One region of the Collimonas sp. PA-H2 genome, then DNA from elsewhere that is predicted to be linked to it. Evidence: predicted binding sites of a transcription regulator. Region 1 holds the regulator's gene; each other region holds the start of a gene.
What was found. The regulator LexA, encoded in region 1, represses DNA repair genes until DNA is damaged. The targets are predictions, from matches to a motif close to ACTGTATNNNNATACAGT.
Positions count from the first base shown of each region.

Region 1 (5,184 bases):
TGTAGCCGTCGGGGATAGCTTTGACTGCCATGTTGCTCTCCTGCGGGTTGAGAGATGGTCGTTAAGAGTGTCCAATGAGGTTGTTGCGCATGCATTGTAATCTGTCGGCCGCGCAGTTGAACTGACAAAAGTACCAGTTTCCAGAATGACAGCAAGAACCGGCGTTGCTTGCTGTCATCGGCAAGTTCTTATTTTGTTGCGTATGGCGACAGCAGGCTGACCATTTGTGCGAACACCTTAGGGCTGCCGGCCAGCACGTCGCCCTTGTACAGGTAATCGGACTCGCCGCTGAAGTCGCCGATGATGCCGCCCGATTCGCTGATCAGCAGGGAGCCGGCAGCGATATCCCAAGGTTTCAGGCCTTTTTCAAAGAAGCCGTCCAGGCGGCCGGCCGCCAGATAGGCCAGGTCGAGTGCAGCGGAGCCGGGACGGCGCAGGCCGGCACAGCTTTGGGTCATCACGCGGAACATCTTGATGTACTCGTCCATGACCGGGCCGTCGGTTACGCGGAACGGAAAGCCGGTGCCGATCAGGGCGTCAGCGATCTTGTCGCGCTTGCCGACGCGGATCCGCTTGTCGTTCAGGTAGGCGCCGGAGCCTTTGGTGGCGGTGAACAGGTCGTTGCGGGTTGGATCGTAGACCACGGCCTGGGTGATCTGGCCGCGATGCTGCAAGGCGATAGAGACGCAATACTGCGGGAAGCCGTGGATGAAGTTGGTGGTGCCGTCGAGCGGATCGATGATCCACACGTTTTCGTTGTCGTCGTGCAAGTTGGCGGAAGCACCCGATTCTTCGGCCAGGATGGCGTGGTCGGGGTAGGCATTCTTCAATACGTCAATAATCGCGGCTTCGGCAGCCTGGTCGACTTCGGTGACGAAATCGTTGTGCTGCTTTTTGGTGACTTTCAGCAAATCGAGGTCGAAAGAGGCGCGCGAGATAACCGCGGCGCCGCGACGTGCGGCCTTGATGGCCGTATTGAGCATTGGATGCATGATCGGGTTCCGTTAAAATGGCGGCACTGTGCCAACCGGGAACAGAACCGCCTATTGATTGATAATAATGAACGATGCGGACTTTCCGGCGCCTATCCGATACTTATTTTGATAAATAAGCAGCTTTTAGTCGCAGAAATCTGCGTTATGGCGCTATTTTAAACCTAGATTGCTTAATTGAACGCTTACTTTTACCCGAAAGGCCAGATGAACACAGATTTTCTTTCGTTTGATAGCGCTCGTCGCTTGAGTGGAGGGCACAAATGAATTCGGCGAAAATCGATACGTCTCTTTTTCAGCGGCTGCGCTTCGTGCTGGTCGAAACCAGCAGTCCCGGCAATGTCGGCGCTGCCGCCCGCGCGATCAAAACCATGGGGTTTTCCGAGCTGGTCCTGGTCAATCCGCGTTTTCCTGACGTCCTGCAGCGCGAAGAAGCCGTGGCGTTCGCCAGCGGCGCACAGGATATCCTGGCTTCGGCGCGAATCGTCGACAGCGTTGAGCAGGCCTTGGAGGGGTGCAATTTCGCCGCCGCCCTGAGCGCCCGCTTGCGCGAATTCTCGCCGCCCTTGACTGCGCCGCGCGCGTTGGCGGCGCAGCTTGCAGGCGATGTCAGCCTCAATGCCGCGGTATTGTTTGGCAGCGAGCGTTACGGCTTGCCCAACGAAGTAGTGGAGAAGTGCAATGTCTTGCTGAATATTCCTGCCAATCCAGAATACTCGTCGCTGAATCTGGCGCAAGCGGTGCAAGTGCTGGCCTATGAATGCCGGGTTGCCGCCGGCGAGGATTTGTCACCCGCAGGGGCCGGCGAGATCGGTTTCCAGGGCAATGCCGCCAGCCTGACCGACATCGACGGCATGTTTGCGCATCTGGAGCAGGCTTTGATCGAAATTGAATTCCTCGATCCCGCCAGCCCGAAAAAATTGATGCCGCGCCTGAAACGGCTGTTTTCACGGGCTCAGCTGGAAACCGAAGAGGTCAATATCCTACGCGGCATCGCCAGTCAGATACTGACCAAGCGGCGCCGGCTCGACCGCTCCTGACGCCGGACTGGGGCCTGCCGCTGCGGCAGGTCCGGCCGTGTTTTTTTGTTGCTCCTTAGTTCCAGCTACGCAGCAGGCCGACCGCAAGGCCTTCCAGGGCGAAGTCTTCCTGGGCGTTGACAACAATAGGTTCAAAATCCGGGTTTTCGGGAAGCAGCTGGATTACCGAGCCGGTTTTCTGATAGCGCTTGACGGTGACATCGTCGCCGAGCCGGGCCACGACGATCTGGCCATTTCTTGCGCTGTCGGCTTTCTTTACCGCCAGCAAGTCGCCATCCAGGATGCCGGCGTCGCGCATCGACATGCCGCGAACCTTCAGCAGATAGTCCGGCTTGGCGCTGAACAGGGCAGGGTCGACGTTGTAGCTGGCCTGGATGTGCTCCTGCGCCAGGATAGGCGAGCCGGCGGCGACGCGGCCGACCAGCGGCAGGCTGAGCTGCATCAGGGCCGGGTGGGGCAGCGCCAGTTGCGTGCCCTGGCTGCGCAGCGTGGTTTCCGTCAGGCGGATGCCGCGCGAGGTGCCGGGGGCGATCACGATGGCGCCCTTGCGCGCCAGCGCCTGCAAATGTTCTTCTGCCGCATTCGCCGAACGGAAGCCGAGTTCGGTCGCGATTTCCGCGCGCGTCGGCGGGAAGCCGGTGTTTTCGATGGCGTCCCTGATCAGGTCGAGGATTTGCTGTTGGCGGGCGGTCAGTTTAATCATAAGTGTTTGAAGGCAAGGTTTGACAGCCGAGGCTATCCAATTCAGATAGAAGCACAAAGCGACAAGAAGGGCATAAGCGCGTTGCGCTGCATTTGTGCTGTGTATATCAACAGTCTGTATTTTTGTACAGTATTTGTGCAAATGCAAGATAAATTGATGCGATTTAGCCACTTACTTATGCTTAGGTGGCCGCAGGCGCCTGAAAGCATTGAGTTTTGTTGCAATTGCGCGTACTATTGCTGGTTTTCCTCTTCCCACACTCGTCTTGACGCCGAGGTGGGCGATTCTTCAATCAGTCCAAAAGGAGCTTACATGCGTCATTATGAAATCGTATTTATCGTCCATCCAGATCAAAGCGAGCAAGTGCCTGCAATGATCGAACGCTACAAAGGTATCGTCACTACACGTGGCGGCACTGTACATCGCGTGGAAGACTGGGGCCGCCGTCAACTGGCATACCTGATCCAGAAACTGGCAAAAGCGCATTACGTCTGCCTGAACATCGAGTGCGACAGCGAAACTCTGGCTGAAATCGAAACCGGCTTCAAGTTCAATGATGCGGTATTGCGTCATCTGACCGTCAAGCTGAAGAAGGCCGAAACAGGTCCTTCGCCAATGATGAAGGCTGTGCAGAAGGAAGATGCTGCCAAGAGCCATCGCACTGAAGCGCCGGCAGCCTGATTTATCTTCCCCGCCAGCATTCTTATAGCCATCGAGTCCATCAGGAGTGAGCCAAGCCAATAACGTGTTTCAGCTGGTTGCCGAAATTGCCGAACGTGAAGTCATACGTTATACACCGGCAGGCATTCCGATCGTATCTGCAAACCTGCAGCACCGTTCGGAGCCGATTGAAGCAGGAATAAAGCGTTTGATCGAATTTGAAATCGCCGCGCTAGCCGTCGGCGAGATTTCAGGAAGATTCAGTCAGGCGCCATTGGGAGGCACCTTCTGGTTTACCGGTTTTATGGCGCGCAAGAGTCGCAACGGCAGGAGTCTGGTATTTCACATCACGGATTTCGCTGCAATGGAAGCAGATGGTTCCTAGAGAACATAGCGGAAATTGCAGATTAATTATTTTAGATACAGGAGCCAAAAATGGCATTCGGTAAAAAGTTCGATAAAAGCAAACTGAAAAACAAGCGTCAACAACAAAACCCGCTGTTCAAGCGCAAGAAATTCTGCCGTTTCACCGCTGCACACGTTGCCAGCGTTGATTACAAGGATGTCGACACGCTCAAGGATTTTGTTCAGGAAAACGGCAAGATCATGCCAGCACGTCTGACCGGCACCAAGGCAATCTATCAACGTCAAGTGGACACTGCGATCAAGCGCGCACGTTTCCTGGCGCTGCTGCCATACACCGATCTGCACAACGCTTAATTGACGACTTGAAATAGGAGAAAAATATGCAAGTTATTCTGTTGGAAAAAGTCGTTAATCTCGGCAATCTGGGCGAAGTTGTTCGCGTCAAGGACGGTTACGCGCGTAACTTCCTGATCCCGCAACGTATGGCACGTCGTGCTACCACAACTGCTATCGCTGAATTCGAAGCGAAGCGCGCTGACCTGGAAACAGCGGCAGCAGCCAAGCTGGCTGTGGCTCAAGGCCAGGGCGAAAAACTGAGCGGCCTGACTGTTCAGATCTCGCAAAAATCGGGCGTTGACGGCCGTCTGTTCGGTTCCGTGACCAACTTCGACATCGCTGAAGCGCTGACCAAGCAAGGTTTCGCAGTTGAAAAAGCACAAGTTCGCCTGCCGAACGGCCCGCTGAAGACGACTGGCGAACATCCTGTTGCAGTTGCTCTGCACACTGACGTCGTTGTTGACATCGTCATCGCAGTGATCGGCGAACACGTTTAATACGTTGTTGGCAAAAAAATCATTGCAGTAAAAAAAGCCGGTTTTTCCCGGCTTTTTTTACGTCCTTTTTCTGGCAGTGCAGCAAGACGCTTATAAGAAGCAGGTATAATTCGCGCCATGAAAGCACCTTCTAAAGCACCGTCCGATCCGCAGTTAGATTCCCTCCGCGTACCACCCCATTCGATCGAAGCAGAACAGTCCGTTTTAGGCGGATTGCTGCTGGATAATGCGGCGTGGGACAAGATCGCGGACTTCGTCAATGCCGACGATTTCTACCGCTACGATCACCGGATCATCTTCCAGCATATGGTCAAGCTGATCAACGGCAGCAAGCCGGCTGACGTGATCACGGTCTTTGAATCGCTGAGCGGCACCGGCAAGGCGGAAGAAGTCGGCGGCCTGAGCTACCTGAATGCGCTGGCGCAAAACACGCCATCGGCGGCCAATATCCGGCGCTACGCCGAGATCGTGCGCGATCGCGGCGTTTTGCGCAAACTGATTACCGTGGCCGATGAAATTTCCGGCCAGGCTTTCAGCCCGCAGGGCAAGGAAGTCAAGCAGATGCTGGACGAGGCGGAATCGAAGATTTT
Region 1 is NZ_PDBX01000001.1:4,864,871-4,870,054, forward strand. Features, by position in the region: gene BCF11_RS22305 (VOC family protein) at 1-31, opposite strand, end outside; gene BCF11_RS22310 (inositol monophosphatase family protein) at 189-992, opposite strand; gene BCF11_RS22315 (RNA methyltransferase) at 1,256-2,032, shown strand; gene lexA (transcriptional repressor LexA) at 2,088-2,735, opposite strand; gene rpsF (30S ribosomal protein S6) at 3,048-3,416, shown strand; gene priB (primosomal replication protein N) at 3,463-3,780, shown strand; gene rpsR (30S ribosomal protein S18) at 3,831-4,115, shown strand; gene rplI (50S ribosomal protein L9) at 4,142-4,594, shown strand; gene BCF11_RS28530 (hypothetical protein) at 4,591-4,713, opposite strand; gene BCF11_RS22345 (replicative DNA helicase) at 4,712-5,184, shown strand, end outside.

Region 2 (5,184 bases), 3.9 Mb from region 1:
GCACTGTGAGCGAAGGTATTACACACTACGACCGTCCCTCCTATTTTGCATACCGCGTCAGCAATCCGAGCTTTTCGCTGAAACATCTGATGTCTTATGCACGCGGACAATTTTGGTTCACACCCACTGAAGGCGGCACTCAGGTGAAGTGGATATATATGTTCCGTGCCAGAAACAGCTTTACCAAGATTCCGTTGAGGCTATTTGTCGGGACCCAATGGAGAGGGTATATGGACGTCTGCTTGAAGAATGTCGCCAAGCATTTTGCCAATCTCCTTTAACGCTACGAGCACCAGCATGGCTTTCTGTGGATAGAGCTGTGTCTCGTTGATCGAGGACCTCTATTCATCTTTGAATTTACCAACCAAACCAAGGAGTAATCATCATGACTATTATCGTTACCGGCGCTACCGGCACTGTCGGTCGCCAAGTTGTCGAGCAACTCGTGAAGCGTGGCGCCGATGTTCGCGCTCTCGTTCGCGACCCGTCGAAGGCAAACTTCCCAACAGGCGTCGACGTCGTCCAAGGCGATCTGCTCGACGTCGACTCGCTGCGCAGCGCCTTCTCCGGCGTCTCAACGCTGTTCCTGCTCAACGCGGTGGTGCCTGACGAATACACTCAGGCGCTGATTGCGCTTAACGTTGCACGCGAGGCCGGCATCGAGCGAATCGTCTATCTCTCGGTGATTCATAGCGACCTCTACGTGAACGTACCGCATTTCGCAGGCAAATTCGGCGTTGAACGCATGATCGAGCGAATGGGACTCAACGCAACCATTCTGCGTCCCGCCTATTTCATGGGCAACGACCTCACGATCAAGGATGTGGTAACCGGCTACGGCATTTATCCGATGCCGATCGGTAGCAAGGGTCTGGCAATGGTCGATACAAGTGACATTGCTGAGATCGCGGCCATCGAACTTATCCGCCGAGAACGAACCTCCGTCCCACTTCCTCTGGACCGGATTAATCTCGTTGGCCCTGACACCTTGACCGGCGCAGACGTCGCTGCGATCTGGACAGACGTCCTGGGTCGTCCGATCGCCTATCCGGGCGATGACCCCGCCGGGTTCGAGAAAAACCTTCGACAGTTCATGCCGAGCTGGATGGCCTTCGATATGCGCCTGATGAGCGAGCGTTTTCTCACTGAGGGGATGATTCCAGAAGCCGGCGATGTGGAACGTTTGACCGCGCTCCTGGGACGTCCTCTTCGTTCCTATCGCGACTTCGCTTCCGAGATTGCGACTTCAGCCTAACGGCTGAACATCAGGCCAAGGAACATCATCATGATCTACTCGACCACCACCGTTCCGGTGAACCCGAGAGGTGAAATTCCGTTGACCCGTTTGCAGGCATGGAGTGGGCTGGTTCTCAAGGCTCGCGACGCACGTGAATTTCTTCCGTCTAACCTCTGCACGCGATGCGATATCGTGGAGGAACACTCTACGCACATCGTGCGCGAGGCGCCGATTGGATGCTCTCTTTGACATGATGCTGCTCCTTTTGGTAAAGGCACAGCAAGCGTATCAAATTCTTCCCCCTACCTGGTCCAGTCGCAGGGGTTCACTCCATTTGCGCCGGTTTTTTGCAAAAACTCGATAAGCGTTTATACTGTACATATATACAGTAGTTGTACTTTGGAGAATATGATGCGCCTTACCAACATGAACGAATTTGATGCAGTAATTGCCCGAGCAGAACCCATTATTGCCACAATAGTTACCCGCCACCGCACCGAGGGGCAGCCCCTTACTTGGCGGTTAATTCATTCGATTGAAGGCGAGGTACTGGCCGAATTGAACCGCGCCGACGACCTCCAGCCGGCCTACATCAACTTGATTAGGCATTCCGGGGTTTTCAACTATCCGCTGAATGACGACCCGGTCGACTTTGGCGAATCAAGTGCGATTGCCTGCGCGTTTTCAATGATCTACGACGCATTTCACAGGGTTCATTGATTCGCTTAAGATGCAATAAAAATTCACTAACAAATTAGGATAGACATGCTCCACCATCTTTCAATTGGCGTACGCGACTTGGCACTTGCCGCAAAGTTCTACGATGCAGCGCTTGGCGCTCTCGGGTTTAAGCGTGTGTTTGAGCACGACACGGCAATTGGCTACGGAGTCGAAGAGGACAAGGATCTGCTGTGTCTGAAACTACGTCCGGATGCGGCAGCGCCCGGTCCGGGATTTCATCTCGCGTTCGCCGCGCCTTCCAGGTCATCAGTGGCTGCTTGCCACGCAGCCGCGCTGCAAGCGGGCGGTCGTGATAACGGTGCGGCTGGCTTGCGACCCGATTATGGCCCCAATTATTACGCGTGCTTTCTGATCGATCCAGACGGCCATCATATCGAAGCAGTAATCAATGCTCCCCTTCCTTGATGACCTGTCTTGAAGACGGATGCCGGTAACTATTGCTTAATAAATCCACCGGCATGTTGGACTAGGTGAAAATAGATGGAGTAATCTGGCGTAAATGTGCCCCCGCTTTGTGCACCCTTTATATCGTAGACTAAATTCTGCGGAAAAGTTCGAACGTTGAGCTGCTTCGAATTGCGAGCGCTATAGCTCAGGTTAAGATCATCGAAATAAATTTTCGCTATCTGATTCAACGAAGTTATATTAACTGTGGATCCGTCATCGCTCATTAATGCTATGGATCCAAATCCAGCAACTCTATCAAGAGTTTTGAATCCGGTTTCATCCGACAGATTTCGTGTCTTCGCTATTTTTTCAAAAACCGCTGGATTTTTTTGATATATGACGGTTAAAAATATCAAGAAAAATATGTGAACTGGTTTTCCTTCCAGACTCAAAAAAGCAGCTTCCAAAATAGTCGCAATCTGAAGTTGGTCGCGTAGGCCCAATGCAAAAGAATCCGCGTGCATTTCGAGAACTAAGCTTAATATTTCGACTGGAGTTTGCCCGATTGGAACTTGGCCGTTGGGCGCATGACTGTAGCTCAAACCATGAACAATGTTCTGGATCTCTGGAAGTGCCATCCTGTTGAACAGTAAATTCGCAAATTGAATATTGCTCGGCTCTCGCAAAGAATATTGTAAATCAAAGAACCTTTTCAAATATCGCTGGCCGTCAAAGCCTGTGCCATAAACTGCTTTCACAGATTCGCCGAGTTGTTGGATATTTGTGGCAATGATGAAAAAAACTCCAGGTACACCGAAAAGATGTTTAATCCCTTCGAGTAACTCAATGGCGTAATCGGGTCTGCAACGATCCAATTCGTCGACAAAAATTAGTAGCGGCAATTGGACGCCGCTAACTTTTTCCAACGCTTCAATTAGCTTTGATAATTTCTCTTTGAACTCTACGATTGATCTTTTTATTGTGTTGTGTCCCTCGAGCGCTTTGTCGATAGCCTTCTTTAATTTTTGTTGAACGTCCTTAAATTCACTTGCCGCGCCTTCAATATGAGGTTCCCTCTGTTTTTCGTCTTCCAACAGACGACTTCTATGCAGCTCGTTTTTCCTGATTCTGTTCACTGATCCAGCGCTGTAGAAACTGGAGCGGCGATTTATAACCGAGGGTCGAATGCTGCCGCTTGCGATTGTAAAACACCTCGATGTATTCGAAACTGGCCGCCCTCATTTCAGTCTGGGTGGTGTAGCGCAGGCCATGGTAACGTTCGTTCTTGAAACTGTTGAACCAGCTCTCAGTCGGCGAATTGTCCCAGCAATTTCCCTTGCAGCTCATCGAACACGTCATACCGAACTCACGCAACTTGTCCTGGTAGGCCTGACTGGCGTACTGGCTGCCGCGGTCCGAATGATGCAGGACGCCGGGCGCAGGACGTCGGCGGAACCAGGCCATCGTCAGCGCGTCTGCCACCAACTCAGTCGTCATACGCGGCTTGAGCGACCAGCCGATCACTTCCCGATTGAACAGATCCAGAACGATGGCGAGGTACAGCCAGCCTTCATCGGTCCACAAGTAGGTGATGTCGGCCGTCCAAACCTGATTCGGCGCCGCCGGCGCGAAATCGCGGTCAAGCAGGTTTCTCGCCACTGGCAAACCGTGCTTCGATTCGGTCGTAACCCGGTAGCGCCGCTTGTGGCGCGCATGAATTCCGTGCGTGCGCATCAACCGCTCTACGCGTCCCTTGCTCGCCGTGTAGCCCCGCCACCGCAACTCGCGGATCATCCGAGGACTGCCATAAGCACCTTTTACCTCGGCGTGGATGGCGCGGATCATGGCCAGCGTCTGGCCGGCCGTCAGGCGCTTGCGATCGGGCGTGCCGCCACTCTTCCAGGCTCGGTAACCGCTGATGCTCACGTCGAGCGTATCGCACATTTCCCTCAGCGCGAATCGATTAGTCTGCGCATCGATCCAGGCGTACTTCACAGAACATCCTTCGCGAAGTACGCCGCTGCCTTTTTTATGATTTCGTTCTCCCGCTTGAGCTTGGCATTCTCGGCACGTAAGCGCGACAATTCCATCTCTTCCGGTGTCACAACCTTGCTACCAGCGCCGTTCAACTTGCCAGCCTTAGCGGCCTTGACCCAGTTGCGCAGCGTTTGTTCGCTTAGACCAAGTTCCTTGGCTGTCGCCGCGAAGGACTCGCAGGCATTGACCCGTCTGACTGCCAATTCCTTGAATTCCGCCGTGTATGAACTTCTTGAAATCTTCATTTCTTGCCTTCCCAAAGTAACGTCAATTTTACGTCACCTGTGGAAGACGAAATTTCAGGGAAAGCTCAATATTCTCCATCTGACCATCGCTATCGGCGGCAGAAATCAGAGCCTGAATATGGGTCGCTGACATGCCGACCAAATGCTTGGCTGCAGCACTGGCAAGTACGGTCAATACTGGCTTATAGACATTTTTTATTTTTTTGATTGCAGCCGTTTTTACTTTATCGCCGACGGAAATATGTTTGAAATATTCTTTGAGACCTGTATCAAATTCAGCAATAAAAGCTAAAAGTGGATCTTCGGTAAAATCGTTTTGCCAAGCGTTGAAGAACACTGTTGGATGCATCTCAAATAAGGCCTGGTCCTTCCACCGTTCGAGCATGAACGATTTTCCGTATCCCCATTCGGCGTTGACCGCAAGCACAAATCCAGGTTCTTTCTTTTTTGCTCCGTAGCGCTTGACCAAATATTTCTGTAGATAGAATGCGTCCTCTTTCCGCTCAAGGACATCGTCTTGCCAAATATCTTTGTCGG
Region 2 is NZ_PDBX01000001.1:975,772-980,955, reverse strand. Features, by position in the region: gene BCF11_RS04425 (SRPBCC family protein) at 1-281, shown strand, start outside; gene BCF11_RS04420 (SDR family oxidoreductase) at 386-1,255, shown strand; gene BCF11_RS04415 (AtaL-like protein) at 1,286-1,486, shown strand; gene BCF11_RS04410 (DUF2471 family protein) at 1,646-1,957, shown strand; gene BCF11_RS04405 (VOC family protein) at 2,003-2,383, shown strand; gene BCF11_RS04400 (P-loop NTPase fold protein) at 2,413-3,459, opposite strand; one part of gene BCF11_RS04395 (IS3 family transposase) at 3,470-4,386, opposite strand; one part of gene BCF11_RS04395 (IS3 family transposase) at 4,386-4,647, opposite strand; gene BCF11_RS04390 (P-loop NTPase fold protein) at 4,676-5,184, opposite strand, start outside.
Region 2: BCF11_RS04410 (DUF2471 family protein) is a predicted target of LexA. The motif match lies at 1,610-1,627, and genes of this name have one in related genera.

Region 3 (5,184 bases), 200 kb from region 1:
GAAAACCCATCAAGGTATGCGACAGTTCTGCCCAGTGCTCGGCAATCGGGGTATCGGGGGCGATGCCGAGTTCGCTGAAATTCTGCTGCAGCTGCTGCTTGTCGTCCCACCAGCGCTGCGATTTGGCGACTTGGTCGACCAGGCTGGGATCGACCCCGAGCGCCTTGCCGACATCGCGCAACACGCTGCGCGGCCGGTAGCTGATCACCACGGCGGTCAGGGCGGCGCGGCGGCGGCCGTATTTTCCATAGATATACTGGATCACTTCTTCGCGCCGCTGATGCTCGAAATCGACATCGATGTCAGGCGGCTCGTCGCGTTCCTTGCTGATGAAGCGGCCGAATAGCAAGGTGCTGCGCGAGGGATCGACCTCGGTGATGCCGAGGCAGTAGCAGACTGCTGAATTGGCGGCCGAGCCGCGGCCCTGGCACAGGATCTCCTTGCTGCGGGCGAATTGGACGATGTCGTACACCGTCAGGAAATAGGATTCGTAATTCAGCGCATGGATGATATCGAGCTCGTCTTCCAGCTGGTTCTGCACCGCCGCTGGAATCTCATCGGCATAGCGCCGCCGTGCGCCGATATAAGTTTGCTGGCGCAAGTAACTGGCAGCGCTATGGCCGGCCGGCACCACTTCATCAGGATATTCATAGCGCAGTTCATCCAGCGAGAAGTTGCACATGGCGGCAATCTCCACGCTGGCCGCCAGCGCCGCTGCCGGATACAGGTTGGCCAGCCGCAGCCGGGCGCGCAGGTGCTGCTCGGCGTTGGGCGCGAGCGCATAGCCGCAGGCGGCGACCGGCTTGCCGATGCGGATCGCCGTCATCGTATCCTGCAGCGGCTTGCGCGAGCGCCTGTGCATGCAGACATCGCCGGTAGCTACCACCGGCAAGCCTTGCGTCTGCGCCACTTGTTCGATGACGGCGCGTTGCTGCTGGTCGCCGGCCTGGTGCAGCAAGGTCAGGCCGATCCAGCCGCGGCCCGGGAAATTGGCGCGCAGCCAGGCTGCCTGCTGCATCAGCGTGGCGCTGGCTATGCCATGCGCGGGCAGCAGGATCAGCAGGCAGTCGGGCAGCTGGCGCAGGTGGGCGTTGTCGGCGCCGGGATTGTCCAGGTCCTGCGGCGTCAGCAGGTAGTGCCCTTTGCCGGCGCGGCTGCGCGCCAGCGTGATCAGTTCCGACAGGTTGCCGTAGCCTTCGCGGTTCTGCGCCAGTGCAATCAATGAAAAGGCCGGGCTGCCGTCGGCTTCGTGCAGCTGGAACTGGCTGCCGATCAGCAGCTGCAGTTGATGCGCTTTGGCTGCCACATGGGCGCGCACCACGCCGGCCAGCGAGCATTCATCGGTCAGCGCCAGCGCGTGGTAATCGAGCTGGGCCGCGCGTTCCACCAGTTCCTCGGGATGCGAGGCGCCGCGCAGGAAACTGAAATTGGAAACGCATTGCAGCTCGGCGTATTCCGGCAACGAGCCCGGTAGAATATCCGAGAGCGAGGGATTGGGCTTGATCTCATCCATGGCTTATTCCTTGCTGTCAGGCGAACAAGCCATGCAGGAACCAGTGGATTTCATCGCTGCTGCGCTGCCGGTAGATCCAGTAGCAGGCGGCGTCTTCGCCTTCCGCGATGAAATAATCGCGCACCGCCGCCACGCCGTCCCACCAGCTGCATTCGATGCGTTCAGGGCCGGCCAGCAGCCGCAAGGGCGAGCTGTAGAAGGGGCGGTGATTGCGTATCGTCAAGGCCAGCGGCGCCTGCAACAGCCAGAACGGGCGCGGCGGCTGGACTTCGCGCTTGCTCTCGTCAGGCGGCTGGCGGCCAGCGGCGGTAGCGGCTTGCCAGTTATTTGCGATTTCCGGCCGGTGATCGGCGCGCGCCGCCGGCTGCAGCACATTCTCGTTGCCCAGCCGCGCGCTTAACAGTTCCAGCAAGCGGGCATAGGCGCCCGGCGTGCCGCCCGGTTCGGGAAACAGCGAGGCGGTCGGCGGCAACATCGGCGCCACCTGGGTGGCTTGCAGGCGCAAGGCAATCACCGGCGCCTCAAGCTGCAATCGGCCCAGCCGTTCTTTCAGCAGGCGCAGCAGGTGTTCTTCATGCCAGGCGGCTTCGGCCAGCGAAATTTCCAGCGGCGTCGGCGTAATCGCCTGGCGGCCGCGTTCATGTTCCAGCGACAGCAGGAAACAGGAGACCGCCAGCTGCTGCGCCACCAGCCAGCCAGTCATCTGCAGGATCAGGCGGCGCGCGGCAAACAGCACCGCCTCGGCATGCTCGATGCGGTCCGGCAGTTCCAGCCAGGCGGAAAAAGTCGGCGGCGGCTGCACCCAGTCGAAGATTTCCGGCGCCGTGCCGTAGGCGCGGTCCATGCTTGCCAACAGCTGCTGGTCGCTGCGCCGCTGCAGGCCGGCGCGCGGCAGCTTGCGCAGATCGGCCAAGGTCTGGCAGCCGATGCCAGTCAGCCATTCCTGGTAAGGGCGCGCCGCAGGCAGGATCACGAACGGCAGCGCGTCCAGCCGGCGCTGCATGCTGGCCATGCCTAGGCTACGCCGTTGCCGCGGCAAGGGAGGGTTGCGATGGCGCCGTCGAAAGCGCGCCAGCAGCCATGCCCCTTGGGCGGTCGGCGCCATGCTGAGCTGGAGGCTGAAGCCGAGTGCCTGGACGCTGTCGCGGATGCGGCGGCACAGCGCCAAGCGGCCGCCGAAAGCGCTCAGGCTGGCGCTGACATCGAGCAGCAGCGAATCTTCTTCGGCATGCGTGACCTCCGGCGTGTACTGCAACAGGGTCAGCGCGATATCGTCGCGCGCCCCTTGTTCGCGCGTTGTTTCGCGTTCGCACAGCAGCGTTTCCGGCGCCAGCGCCAGCACGCCGCCGCGGCGCATGCCCGGCCGCACGCTGGCGGCTGCCGCGCTGGCGCTCATGGCCAGCACCTGCTCATGTTCCAGGACCGCGAACATGCAGGGCTTAGACCAGCGCGGGCGCAAGGTTTCCAGCGCCAACAGCGGGAGATGTATGCCTATCCAGAGTGCCATGGTGGGGTGTTGCCGCAGGGTTTAATAAAGTGAAGGGAGGCGCGACCAGATCGGTCTCAGTCTCAGTCTCGGGAACGGTGGCCGGCAGCGGCAGGTAGAAAGCATGTTCATGTTGCGGCCCTTTGCGCTTGAGCAGTTGGATCTCGACGCCATTGCGGGCCGGCTGCAAGGACAGGCGCAAGGGCGAGGGCGACGATTCGTGGGCGGCGCTGAGCGGACGGATCATCCACAACATGGTATCGCTGGCCTGTGCCGCCAGATGCAGGCGGCGCAAGGCTTCGCCGCGGATATGCGGCTGCCACATCAGCAGCGCGCCGCAGCTGCCGTTGCGCAAAACCTGTTCCGCCGACCACAGCGCATCGGTGCTGCGCCCGGTCTTAATCCAAAGCAATTTCTCGCTAGCCAGCCCGGCGGCTTCCCAGGCTGCCAGCTGCGGCAGGTGCGGCGGCTGCAGCAGCACGATCCGCCGCTGCTGCGCAATCTGCAGCAGGGCTGGCTGCAGCAGCCGCATCTCGCCGCAGCCGCTCTGATGCAGCAGCAGTTCAATCAACGCCGAATGCGGCCAGCCGCCGTTCGGCAACTCCCTATCCAGCGCCGGATAACCGGAAGCCGTGACCGCCCCCTGGTAACTCCCCATCTGGTCCGCCCGCCACAAGGCATGCGGCAAGGTCGAAACAACCGACTGAACCGCAGCGGTGAGGCTGGATGAGGCGCTGGCAGAGAGAGACATGACGAAATGGAAATAGGGCAAAACTTAAGAGAGAATATATTATACTGTATGTATGTACAGTATAAATTCAATCTGAGTTTAGTCAATTCGGTCAATGTTTCATTCTGTTTGCGGGTGATGGTGTTGTCTGTCCTTGCGTTTTGTTGCCGGGGAGGCAACTCCAGTGCTCGCCTAGCTTAGCCAAGGCTGTGGTGTTGGTTTTGCTGTTGCTTTTGAAGTTGCAGTTGACGTGTTCCGCATTGAGACGTTGCCAAATCCGGCGCGTGTCAGCCGGGAATTGTGAGGGGCATGTTTGAGCCGAAGGCGAGTTTTGCCCCTCACCCGGCTGGCGCGCGCCGGATTTGGGGGCCCGACCGAAGGGAGGGCAACGGCTTTGCGGTCGCCTTTTCTTTGCTTACTTTCTTTTGGCCGGGCCGCGCAGGCAAGCAAAAGAAAGTGAGCGGCTGCCGGGCCGCCCCCGGCTTGCTTCTACGGAGTAGTAACCGTTTTAGCAATGCACAGAACGTTCTTAGCATGCCAAGACATATACTCCGTAGCCCGTTAATTAGGGTCAGAGTAATTTTCGCAAAAGGCTGCGAAAAAAACTCTGACCCTAATTAACTAAGCGAAGAGGAAATAAAACGAAAATCACGCAAGGGCCGTAGATCGCGGCGGCAAATAATCGTGGTGAAAATATCGGACTGAATACTGGCCAGGCCACAGTCACAATCAGATAGCGGCAGCCTGAGTTATCTGGCTATCCCGCGCCGGGCGGAAATAGCCAGCCACCAAATGCGCAAACCACCCCAACCCCGAACACAGCAGAAAATAAATCAAGCCGATAAACATGAATATCTCCGCCGGATAAATCATCACCCGGCTGTTGACCTGCGCCGCCACGAACGACAACTCGCCCACCCCGACGATATACGCCAGAGAGCTATCCTTGATCAAGGTCACCCATTGGTTAACGAAAGACGGCAGCATCATCTGCAAAGCCTGCGGCAGCACGATATGCCGCAGCACCGCCACCCGCGTCATCCCCAGCGACAACCCCGCATCCCACTGACCGCCGCCGACGCCGCTGATCCCCGCATGCACCGAATGCGCCAGATAAGCGCCGCCGACCAGCGCCAAGGCGCACATCACCGACAACACCCCCGGCACGTCGACGTGAAATACAACCGGCAACAGGAAATAAGTCCAGAAAATCAGCATCAGCACCGGAATCGCCCGGAAGAAGCCGATCACCGCCGCCAGCAGAAAATTAAGAAAGCCGCGCGACATCGACAAGCCGATGCCCAGCAACAACCCCAGCACTGCCGACGCCAGCGCCGAGCCCAGGCTTAGCAATACGGTCAAGGCAGCGCCGCCCAGCGGCCCGTCGGGATAAGCGCCCCACAGCAGGTAAGGCAGGTTGTCCGTCAATACGCTGAATTGCATGCTCATCGCCGC
Region 3 is NZ_PDBX01000001.1:4,665,487-4,670,670, forward strand. Features, by position in the region: gene BCF11_RS21465 (error-prone DNA polymerase) at 1-1,513, opposite strand, end outside; gene BCF11_RS21470 (DNA polymerase Y family protein) at 1,530-3,020, opposite strand; gene imuA (translesion DNA synthesis-associated protein ImuA) at 2,953-3,750, opposite strand; gene BCF11_RS21480 (amino acid ABC transporter permease) at 4,459-5,172, opposite strand; gene BCF11_RS21485 (amino acid ABC transporter permease) at 5,175-5,184, opposite strand, start outside.
Region 3: imuA (translesion DNA synthesis-associated protein ImuA) is a predicted target of LexA. The motif match lies at 3,794-3,811, and genes of this name have one in related genera.

Region 4 (5,184 bases), 850 kb from region 1:
CCTGCGCCGTTGGCGACGGCGTGAAACGCAGGTCGAGATCGCCTTGCTTGGCCGTGAATTCGCACAGCGCGCGCACGGCGACCACATATTGCGTAGGGGCCGTCGCCATCACGCGCTCTCCCCGGCCCACTGCACGTAATACACAGCAACAGGGATATCATGCCGGGCAAAATAATCCAGCCAGCGGATCTGGTTATCTTGCAGGCGGTCGCCCGGGCCTTTGACTTCAATCATCCGGTAGCGCTTCTCCGCCGGCCAGAACTGGATCAGATCAGGCAGGCCGGAACGGTTGCTCTTGATGTCTTGCAGGATGCGCTCAAAACATTTTTGCAAGTGCAATGGCGGCAGGCAATCCAGTGCCAGTGCCAGCAATGCTTCATCGATGGCGCCCCAGAACACGAAAGGCGACTGGGTATTTTCCTTGATGCGGAAATTGTGCAGGATGATCTGCCGGTAGCCGCCACTGCGCAGCAGCTCAAAGCCGGAGTCGAACTGCGGCGCCCGGCGCAAACGGAAATCAGGACTGTGCAAATCGGCCGGGCCGCTCTGGAACGGATGGAAGAAAGCGCCAGGCACCGGCGCGAACACGGCATCCCAGAACAACAGGCCGAACAGCGAATTGATCAGGGCGTTTTCGACATACAGCGCCGGCGCATCGGCACACGCCAGGTGGCGGCTGAGCTCACCCTCGACCGAGCTGCCCGGAGCGGGCCGCGGCAAGGCGATTTCGTGCTGGGCGATGCTGACAGCAACGGACGGCGTCAATTTGGGATGGCCGAGCGCGCGCCGCAGACGCGGCATGACGCGCAGCAGCTGCTGCTGTTCGGCTTCGCTTTCCGCCTGCTGCTCGGCCTGCTGCGCCAATGCAAATGCTGCCTCAGGCTGGCCGCAGCGCTCCAGCACCCGGATCGCCCGCAGGCGCGCGCCGGGCCGGCTGCTGCCGGCATACAGGCGCAGCGCCGGCGCCAGCTCGCCGTTGCGTTCATAGTGCTGGGCGACCTGGAACAGCAGCTTGCCGCGACGCTCTTCCAGCCACGGGTTCGGATAAGGCTGGGCGGATATATCCGCCACCACGGCATGCGGCTCCTCGCCGCCGAGAAAGCGTTCGCGGCAGGCATGCAGGTGCAGGTAGTCGTCGATATCCTGACGGCTGCTGAAACCTTGCGCCGCAGGCGACAGATCGACCTGTTCATATTTAAAGATACCCAGTTCGGACAGCACGAATTCCGACCAGTCCTGGTACAGGTTACCGAAAAACATCAGGCGCAGGCGGTCGCACAGCGTAGCCACCGGTTCGCATAGCTGCAACAGGCCGTCGGCGGCGTCAGGCCACCACTGCTCCAGGCTGCGCACGCCAGCCGCACCGCCCTCTGCCTGCCGCAGGAAATCCAGCTGCTCGCTCTTGCGCGCTACCTGTCGCAGCTGCGGGAAAGCTGCCGCGATTTCGACCTTGGTCAACACCCGGAACAGCTGCCCGATATCCAGCAGCGGCCGCGGCTCGACCCAGCCCGCCGCAATCAGCGGCGCTGCCGCACTGGTGGCGCAGCCGATTTCATCGTAACGCAGCTTGCTGAGCCGGAACAGCTCGCCCTTGCGCATTACCATCCGCACCAGCAATGCCGCCGAGGCTTGCGGCAAGTTGCCGAAACCATCGACGAAGGCCTGCTCTTCCAGGTTCAGCAAATGGCGATAGCGCGCGCGCACCGAGTCCACAACGGTGACGAAGTTGTCCAGGTAGTAGAAACGATTTTCCAACGTTTGGTTCATGTTCCGGGCGCAAGGGCTCAGTGCCGCAAAAAGCGTCATTTTTAAGTATTTTAACACTGTATGAACGTACAGTTATTCTGTAGTATATAGGAATGCGGGACGACTGAGGACGGCGCGAGATGCGCCAGGCTATTTGCCCCGGGTCCGCCGCCCTGGAAATCTGGCTGAACGGGAGTTGCGATGGAATTGAGCGATGCTGAAAAACTGATACTGACCATGCTGTGCGAGGTACATGCGCACCTGGACATCGCCGGCGAACTTGATCCGAAGTTTGTCCAGTCGGCCCTGCATAGCGGCAATACCTGGGGCTTGCGCTGGAAATATGGCGCGCTGTATGACGGCAATGCCCGTTCCGATCCGCCTATCGTCAAGGAGGTGGTGACGATTCTCGACATGTGGTCGGCCATCGAAGACGGCTACGCCGCGCTGCGCTCGCTGGAACAGGACAGGGTCGCCGCCAGCATTTCGCCGCAGCAGGTGGAAGTAAAGTTCATGGGATTCGACAGCGACACCGAGTTCGAACACGCCAACGTGGCTTCGTTCCTGATCAAGGACATGCAGCGTTTCCCCAAGTTCGCCGGACGCGATATCCATTCCCACCAGCCGTCGATTTCCATCTACCGGCGCATGGTGCGCGCTTTCGAATCGCTGCAAAAGCTGGCTGGCAAAGGACGGCTGAACGCCGATCAGCTGATTGCGCTTCTCAACGAAAATACTGGGCACTGCATCATTGCCTGAGTCATTTATGCTGCTTGCCGGCTATCGCCGTTATCGGCATTCGACGGTGCAGCCCGCGCCAGCCATAGCTTGATTTCAGCCGCCTCGAACAGCAACGGACCTTGCGGCAGAGCCGGCGCTGCCGGCCTGCCCTCGTTCCAGTCCGACAGGTCGGCTTGGGCGACGCAGCCATCAACGCGGCTAAAAATATCCTCGACATCGCCTTGCCAGGGCTGGTACAGATCTTGATTCACCACGATCAGCAAGGACAAGCGCGCGTTGTCGTCGCGCGGACCGCCAAGGCCCGCGCGCGTGCTGCGTTGAAGCAAGGCCAGTCCGCCGCCGGGACTGTGCAGCAATGCAACCGGCGCGCCTAAAAAATAGCGTCCGATGTCGATAATGAACCGATTGGCTTGTTGAATTTCATCGCACAAATCGATCTCTGCCTCCTTGCACAGGCTGTCGTACTGTACCGGCGTGAGTGCGGTATCGAGCGGCACGGTCAACCCGGATTCAAAACCCATCGGTATCAATATGCCGTTGCCGCTGGCAGCCGCAAAGCGCAGTGCGCGCAGGCTGGCCCGTCGGCGCGAAGGAACATCAGTCAGGCTAAGCTGGCCCGCCAGACGGGGACCGAAAGGCGTTTCCGGGAAAGCAATGATGGTGGCGTCGCCACTCAGATTATCCTGCTCGCGCACGTAGTGCGTGGCCTGGTAGTCCCACCACGCTCCCGGACAGAAAACGGCATCGAAACCAGCGCCAGCCAAAGGATCGAGTTGTGGTGTCGCGGCGCCAGGAGTCCAGGCCAGGAAACTGACCGAACTGCAATACTCGCGGGTTGCTGCCATCAAAGCCTGCCAAAGCGTGACAGGCACCGCGGCAGGCACGCTGCAGACGAAGCCTGCCACACCGGCATCCAGCAAGGCTTGCAAGCGTCTGCGCCAAAGCGCCGATACGCCGTGTTGCACGGCGCTGTCCGTCATGCGCAGAGGCAGGCCGCCGGCAGACAAGCTGTCATCCGCTAAGGATTTGCTATCGAACCAGTGGGGACAGGTCGCGACCAGGGGATCTTCCGGCGTGACTCTGTCGAGCACGATGTCGAGCAACAAACGCAAACCGCGTTCGGCGCAGGCCGCCGTCAGCTGTTCCAGCTGCGGCCCGTCTTCGATCCCGCCGTGCTGGCCAAGATTGAGTGTATTGGCCAGCAATACATGATCAAATCCGAGCTCGCCGCAATGGTCGAGCAAGGCGGGCCAGCCCTGGCGCGATACCAGGGCGGGGTTGACGCAGTAGATGCGGGGTGCAATGGCGAAGCTCATGTCAGCAATCCTTGATAGCGTTGCGGCAGCGCTGCCGGCCAGAACAGCCGCCCGCAAGCGCAGCCTTGGACCCAGGCAATCGTTCCACATTGGGCAGATTCAGACTTTATCGTGCCCCATGGCGGAAACATATCGGCGCAGGCCGCAAAGGATTGTAGGAATCCACCTACATAGACAGGTGACTACATTTACCTCAGGAAAATCAAAAATCGTTACTGAATTTTATGCATCGCCATACCCGGAAATCGATATCTTTTACACAATTAAAATCATGGGCCACGCATCCAGGCAGAGCAATTCATGGGCGCCAGCGGATAAAGAATAGACGGACAGGCAAAAAAATCTCCGTCGCTGCAGATGCAGCCACGGAGATTTTCTAGCGGCGGGTACTACTGGCCGCTCAGGCTTTCTGTTTTGCCGAAATCGCGTTTGCCACTACCAGCGCCGTCATGTTGACGACGCGGCGCACCGTGGCCGACGGGTTCAGGATGTGCACCGGAGCAGCAGCCCCCAGCAGCACCGGCCCCACCGTCACGCCCTGGCCCCCGGTCATCTTCAGCACGTTGAACAGGATGTTGGCGGCATCCAGGTTCGGCGTGATTAGCACATTGGCGTCGCCCGACAGGGTTGATTTCGGCAGGTATTGGGCGCGCAATTCCGCGCTCAAGGCAGCATCGCCGTGCATCTCTCCATCGGCCTCGACATCCGGCATGCGCTTGACGAACAGGTCGCGCGCAGCACGCATCTTCTTGGCCGAAGGCCGGTTGCTGGAACCGAACATCGAGTGCGACAGGAAAGCCACCTTGGGCGGTACGCCGAAGCGGCGCACTTCTTCCACCGCCATGGCGGCGATGTCGGCCAACTGCTCTGCGCTCGGATCGTCGTTGACGAAGGTGTCGGCGATGAACAAGGTGTGCTTGTCCAGCACCAGGCCGTTCATGGCGGCGAAACCCTTGGCGCCCTCGCGCAAGCCAATGATGTCGCTGACGTGTTCCAGGTGGCTGTCGAAGCGTCCCACCAGGCCGCACAACATGCCGTCGGCGTCGCCCAGCTTGACCAGCATCGACGCGATGGTGGTGTTCGAACGACGCAAGGTCGACTTTGCCATCTCCGGCGTCACGCCGTCGCGTGCCTTGATCTCGTGATAGGCTTCCCAGTACTGGCGGAAACGAGCGTCGTCTTCCGGATTGATCAGCTCGAAATCGCGTCCCGCCTGCAAGCGCAGGCCGGCGCGCTTGATGCGCGCTTCGATCACGGCCGGACGGCCGATCAGGATAGGCCGCACCAGCTTTTCTTCCAGCGCGATCTGTACCGCGCGCAGTACGCGTTCATCTTCGCCTTCTGCGTAAACGATGCGCTGCGGCTCGCCGCGTGCAGCCAG
Region 4 is NZ_PDBX01000001.1:4,019,577-4,024,760, reverse strand. Features, by position in the region: gene BCF11_RS18490 (ATP-dependent DNA helicase) at 1-109, opposite strand, end outside; gene BCF11_RS18485 (VRR-NUC domain-containing protein) at 109-1,767, opposite strand; gene BCF11_RS18480 (YfbU family protein) at 1,948-2,505, shown strand; gene BCF11_RS18475 (hypothetical protein) at 2,511-3,803, opposite strand; gene BCF11_RS27655 (hypothetical protein) at 3,802-4,128, shown strand; gene BCF11_RS18470 (NADP-dependent malic enzyme) at 4,204-5,184, opposite strand, start outside.
Region 4: BCF11_RS18485 (VRR-NUC domain-containing protein) is a predicted target of LexA. The motif match lies at 1,823-1,840, and genes of this name have one in related genera.